DNA from 2 places in the Flavobacterium sp. CFBP9031 genome. Region 2 is predicted to be linked to the other one. Evidence: riboswitches for the same ligand, from Rfam matches in the RefSeq annotation. Region 2 holds a riboswitch; the other holds the start of a gene.
What was found. A riboswitch is a leader RNA that binds a small molecule or an ion and turns the genes downstream of it on or off. The one in region 2 is predicted to bind S-adenosylmethionine.
Positions count from the first base shown of each region.

Region 1: another riboswitch for S-adenosylmethionine. It lies ahead of SOM12_RS01960 (TlpA disulfide reductase family protein); the one in region 2 lies ahead of SOM12_RS10630 (alpha/beta fold hydrolase).

Region 1 is NZ_JAXCWF010000001.1:445,943-449,362, reverse strand. It holds gene SOM12_RS01970 (PAS domain S-box protein) at 1-800, shown strand, start outside; gene SOM12_RS01965 (response regulator) at 803-1,258, shown strand; SAM riboswitch class I at 1,476-1,576, shown strand; gene SOM12_RS01960 (TlpA disulfide reductase family protein) at 1,814-2,806, shown strand; gene SOM12_RS01955 (aminotransferase class V-fold PLP-dependent enzyme) at 2,891-3,420, shown strand, end outside.
Region 2 is NZ_JAXCWF010000005.1:219,882-223,301, forward strand. It holds gene thrA (bifunctional aspartate kinase/homoserine dehydrogenase I) at 1-632, opposite strand, end outside; gene SOM12_RS10630 (alpha/beta fold hydrolase) at 634-1,617, opposite strand; SAM riboswitch class I at 1,695-1,802, opposite strand; gene SOM12_RS10635 (hypothetical protein) at 1,993-2,193, opposite strand; gene SOM12_RS10640 (aspartate kinase) at 2,841-3,420, opposite strand, start outside.

The sequences.
Region 1 (3,420 bases), on a different contig from region 2:
ATTGGTTTGGCACCTGTACAGATATTCACGAACAAAAGTCGATTACTGAAAAACTTGAGATTTTGGTAACAGATCGCACTAAAGAACTGCAAAGATCTAACGACGATTTACAGCAGTTTGCGCATGTTGCTTCGCATGATTTAAAAGAACCGGTTCGAAAGATTAAAACTTTTTTAAGCCGTCTAGAAGATCATATGGCAGGACAGTTTGACGAATCTTCATCAAAATATATTGAACGAATTCATGTCGCGGCAGATCGTATGTTTAATATGATTGATGGTGTTTTAGCGTATTCGAAAATGAATGCCGATTCGCAAAAAACTACAGTAGTCGATTTAAATGAAGTTATTAAAAATATAGAAACTGATCTTGAAATTGCGCTTCAAAATACAAATGGGACCATTTATTTTGAAGAACTTCCTATTATAGAAGGTGCTTCAGTATTGTTGTATCAGCTGTTTTATAATCTTATTAATAATTCTATTAAATTTGCTAAAGAAGATACTCCGCCAGAAATAAGTATTACAGCAACAGAACAAATTGAAGAAGGGAACAGAATTGCGATAATTACAGTAGAAGATAACGGAATTGGTTTTGATCTTGATCAAACAGGACGAATTTTTGAAACCTTTACACGCTTAAATTCTAAGGATCGTTATGAAGGAACGGGGTTAGGGTTATCGCTTTGCAAAAAAATAGCCGAACGTCACGGCGGAAGTATTACAGCCACAGGAATTGCTAATAAAGGAGCCATTTTTATTATAACATTGCCATTTGAGCAAAAAGTAAAAGACATTTAAGTATGCAAGAAAAGATGATTTTATTGGCAGATGACGATCAGGATGATGCAGAAATGTTTTGCGAAGCATTGGCAGAAATAGATGAAAGTATTGTTTGTCATTGTTCAGAAAATGGTAGCGGTGTGCTAAATACGCTGAAAAATCAGGAGAAGATTCCAGAAATTGTTTTTCTAGATTTAAATATGCCAGTTATGAACGGCTGGGAATGTCTGAAGCAATTAAAATCAGAAGAACGATATAGAGATATTCCTGTAATTATGATTTCTACTTCTTCATACATAAATGATATGGATACGGCTGCCAATCTTGGAGCGCTCTGCTATTTTGTGAAACCAAATAATTTTGACGACTTAAAACAGGTCTTGAGATTAATTACTTCAAACCTTGAAAATGGAGTAAAAGAAACTTTTTCAAATCTTGAAAAGAATAAATATTTGCATGTTTTTCTTGCAGAATAAAACGATGTTTTCTTTTCTTGAAAAGCAAAACGTATGAATTTCTTTTATAAAAAAAGGGCTTGCTAAAAAGTGTTTTTTATTTTAAGATGTTGATTTTTAAAATCTTGAATTGTATTGAAAGGTTATTTTAATAAAAAAAAATAAAAAAAATGATTTTAAACTTGACTAATTCGGTAGAATTAATATATATTTGTATCACAGAAAATTTATATAATGATACTTATCCAGAAAGACTGAGGGAATAGGCCCATTGAAGTCTTAGCAACCTGTTGCCGAATAAGGTGCTAAATCCTTCCGCTGTGTGCGGGCAGATAAGAAAGATTTCTCCGTAAATCTGTTTAAGATCATCCAATTAAAATCTTTATTATGAAAGCAGAATCCATTTTGTACACCAGTTATGAACTCTTGAATTCCATTTTTGAAGAAAACAGTTTTGCTTTTTTCTGAAGGCTAAAAGACTAGTTTCTCTCCAATTTCTTTTATAAACAACAATATCGCTAATGACTTTTTCATTGGCCTAAAATTCTTTTGTCTAATCTTAAAACTAAAAATAAAATGAAAAAAATACTATTCGGTTTTGCTTTGCTTTTTGGAGCTTTTCAAACTCAAGCGCAGGAAAATAATTTACAATTAAAAGGGACTGTTGTCGATACCGTAGCACAATATGTTTACCTGCAAAAGTTTCACAATAAAATGTTTACTACAATTGATTCGGTAAAAGTAAAAGATGGAAATTTTAGTTTTAAAACAAAAGTAAAAACACCAGAATTATACGGATTAAGTGTCAATACAGAAAGTTCGCCTTTGTATGTTTTTCTTGAAAAAGACCCGATTACAGTAAAACTGAGTCCGAAGAAATATTATACTGCTTCTGTAGTTGAAGGTTCGGCTTCTCAAGATTTGTTCGAAATCTATAAAAAGAGCAAAGATGTAGAAATCAGTAAATTCATAACCGAACATCCAAAATCTATTGTTTCGGCTTATGTATTGTACAGAAACTGGTCTTATAGATTAACGCCAGAGCAGATTACACAAAATATTGCTTTGCTGGATAAAAGTCTTCAAAATACCACTTACGTGAAAGAATTAAAAGAACTGGCTATTGTTTTAGACGGATTAGCAGTTGGTAAAAAAGCCCCTGATTTTACAGCCAATGATCCTGACGGAAAGCCAGTTCGACTTTATGACAATTTAAAGGGAGGTTATACTCTAGTTGATTTTTGGGCTTCATGGTGCGGGCCATGCCGAAGAGAGAATCCGAATATTGTAGCCGCTTACAAAGAATTTCATGATAAAGGATTCAACATTGTAGGGATTTCTCTAGATAAAAAGAAAGAAAACTGGATTAAAGGAATCCAAGATGATAATTTAACCTGGACACATGTTTCAGATTTACTTTTCTGGAACAGTGCTGTTGCTAAATTATACGGTGTAAGAGCTATTCCAGGAAATTATTTAGTGGATTCTAAAGGAATAATCGTCGCTAAAAATCTGCATGGAGAAGAATTACAAGCTACACTAAAAACGCTTTTAGAAAATAAAATTTAATAAAGAAATACGCAATCTTGTCGTTCCTCGAAATGACAAAAATTGAGAAGGAATACATATTAGTTAATTTAAAATGATAAGGAAATGAATGCGATTGAGCCAACAACAAAACCAACAGAGCCTGAATGTTACTTTTCTAAATTTAGAGAAAATACAGTAGGAATTGACCATACTTTCGAATCGGTTTACGGAGAACAAAATCTGGTTTATGCAGATTGGGTTGCCAGCGGAAGATTATACCATCCGATCGAAGATATAATGCTCAATAAAATTGGTCCAATGATTGCCAATACGCATTCACTTTCAAGTCAGACAGGAAAAACGTCTACTTATGCTTATCAGCATGCGAGAGATATTATTAAAAAATTGGTTAATGCCAATGATTCGGATGTTTTGGTAACAACTGGAAGCGGTATGACGGCAGCTTTATCAAAACTGCAGCGTATTATGGCGCTTCGAACAAAATCGGAAGAAGACAGACCTGTGGTTTTTATTACGCACATGGAACATCATTCTAATCAGGTTTCGTGGTATGAGACCAATGCAGAGGTAATTATTCTTCCGCCTGATGAGAACAATTTAGTCGACCCAAATGTTCTTGCTGAAACGATTAA
Region 2 (3,420 bases):
TCTTCTGCATTTAAATAATTTGCGATTAACGAAGCGGTATAGTTACTGCCATTTCTACCTAAAGTAGTTGTGTCGTTGTTGTTGTTTGAGCCAATGAAGCCTGTAACTATATTAACCGTTTCGCCGTTATGTTCTTTAAAATAATTGACTACGTTTTTCTTTGAAAGCTGTTCTAAAGGCTGAGCATCGCCAAATTTAGAATCTGTTTTCAACAAATCTCTTGTATCTACAAAATTGGCAGGAATTCCTTTTTCCAATAAAATTGCTGTCAATAATTTAGCCGAAAGCAATTCGCCTTTAGATAAAATCTGGTCTTTGATTTTTTTGCTGTAATCTCCAATTAAACTTACTCCTTCAAAAAGTTTGTCTAATACATTAAATTCTTCCGATAAATCAACATTCGGATAATCTGATATTTGATATTTTTTAAAATTCTCTAATAATTCCTTGTAACTGCCGTTTTTAGCAGCAATGCTCAAAATAAACTCTAATTCGTCTGTAGCATTTCCGCGTGCAGAAACCACAACGGCAATTTTTTCACCTTGACTTACTTTATCAGAAATGATTGAAACAACTTTGTTAAGTCCTTCTCCGTTTGCTAACGATTTACCTCCAAATTTTAATACTTTCATTTTATTTCTTTATTGTTTCTGCCTTAAAAATATCGGCAAGTAAATGATCTAATTGTTTGTACTCGATTAAAAAAGCGTCATGTCCGTGAACCGAATCAATTTCGCTATAGAAAACATTATCTTTAAATTTCTTCAATTCCTCGTAGGTTTCTACATTCTCCTTAGCTGTAAAAAACAAATCCGAATTGATTCCGACAATATGAATTGAAGCTTTTGTTTTAGACAATAAGTTTTCAAAACTTTCACTATTTCTAGTAATATCAATTGTTTTAAGCAACTGATTCATTAATTTATAAGAAGACAATTGGAATCTTTTCTGCAATTTTTTCCCGTGATGTGCAAGCCAGCTTTCAATATTAAAAATCAAAAGATCTTGGTTGATCGTACGCTGAAATTTTTCTTTGAAAGATTCTGGCGAACGGTAACAAAGCATTGCATGTATTCTGGCGTCTTCAATTGGTTTCGAAGAATTATTGAGAATTTGCTCTTGTAAAAAGCAATTTGCAATAAGCCAATCAGTAGATTTCCAATCACTCGCAATCGGAATAAGGTTTTCTGTAATATTTGGCGATAAAGCTAAAATTTCCCAAGCAATTCCACCTCCAACAGAACCTCCAATAACTGCAAAAAGCTTTTCGATATTTAGAGTTTTTACACCTTCGATAAAGATTTTGGCAATGTCTCTAGCCGTAAAATCTAAATAGTTGTCAATTAAAAAAGAATTGCTTCCGTTTCCTGGAATATCGAAAGCGAGAATGGTATAAACAGCACTATCAATAGTTTTACCTTCGCCAATTAAGTCATTCCACCAGCCATTTTCACCAGTAACTTGCGAATTTCCAGTTAAAGCATGATTAACCAAAACAATAGGCGCGCTGTGCAAAGGTTGCCCTGCCAGCGTAAAACTTAATGGTATAGAATGATAAGTTGCACCACTTTCTGTGATGAAATCTTGAATTATAATGGGATTTGGTATATTTTCCAATTTCAAATCTGTTGTATTATTGATTTGTATATGGAAATATTAGAAAGAAAAACTAGGTTTAACTAGAAAAAATCTTGTTGTTATCTTTCCACGTTTGGCGTGGTAGAATGTAGCACCTTCTTCGTTTTACCGAAGGGTTGCTAAGGCTTCATCGGGTCTAATCCCTCGTCCTTTCTTTATAACATTTCAATACGTGTTTGAACTTAACGAGTGCAAATTAACTACTAATTTCGCTAACAAACAAATTTTATCTAAAAGTGTTTGTTAAATTTCTGTGACATACTTTAGCAAAAACTATTATACGCAAAAATTTACCGAACAAAAATGCCCAGTAAAATTAAGCAGGTTTTCACCTAGTTTATGATGCTTTTCCGTTTAGATAAAAAGCGTTTCATTTTCTTTTGAATACATCAAAAACAATAAAGAGTTTGGTGCTTTTTTTGCAGCGCTTTTATCTTCCTCTGTGATTCCGAATCTTGGGTGAGCCAATTCGTTTGTTGGCGGCGGATTACTATTTTTTGTTCTTCTATTTTTAAATTTAGAAATTTTTTCTGCGAAGTAGTTCAATTTGCTCATGATATTAAGTTTTAGTTAAGTTGTGTTTTATAATCTTTATTTCTCGTTTATCTTTTTGTTAATTCGTTTTACCGAATAAAAAAACCCTTTTGGATTTTTAGATACCAAAAGGGTTTAAGTTTTTACACTCATGTATACTTTTAGTATCAACAGACGTATGCGCAAATAAGCGCGACAGTAAACATCTTGTTCATCTGTAAGGATTTATTCATCTGTGATTTATATTGTATTTTTAAATTTTGCATTTCTGTTAAATTAAAAAGCCTCCTAATATTTCTATCGGAGGCTCTTACTATATTGTTATTGTATTCTTACAATTTTTTTAAGCAATAGACACCCCAGCCTCGGTCTTAACCGAAATGGCACAAAACATTTTGTTGACTTTTAAGTTCATTTGATTTCTAGTAGTTTTTGGGTATAACAAATATGCAAATATTTTTTTTATTACACAAATAAAATTCAAGAATTTAATTACAAAATTCGTTGAAAATGTGTTTTTTAACGACAAAAAACATCTTACAAAAACGAAAACGAAATAACAAAGGTAAAAAACTTACAAAAAAGCTAATTTTTTCTTCATGACTCCATTTGACAAATCAATTTATCAAAGAACTTTTTTCTCTTTTTTCTTTTTTTTAACTAAAAAATTAAAGCCAAACAGCTTCTTTGCTCCTAATTCGCTCCGCAATTTTCAGAATATCGGTTATAATTCCTCTAGAAATCGCTTGTTTGCACGGCGGAGCACTTTGAATTACGATCGGAATATCGGCATAAGATTTAGTAAAAAATTCAAAAATGGCATCAGAACCTTTCAATTGTCCGATTGGAGAATCTACTGGTTCCGAAATCAACTTAACTTCCAAAATGCCTTTTTCAACATCAAATTCACCCACATATCTCAATACATGATTTTCTGCTTGAGTAATTTTGGTGATTTTAAAAGATTTATCGAGAGCGTCTTTGTTTAGCACTCCGTTTTTCTCCAAATGCTCTTCGGTTATAAATGGCTTGATTTTAATGTCTGAAAGCTCAAAATCTTTTCCTATTTCTCTGGCCAAGATCAAAAGTTTTCTTGCAGTATCATTTCCCGACAGATCTTCTTTAAAGTTTGACTTCATTAATCCTAAAAGACTCGCATCTTTTAAAACAGATGAAAACGAAACTTCTTCTGATGAAAATCGATTAAAAACATAACTTAGATTATCAGAGAAAACACCTCGGATTTTT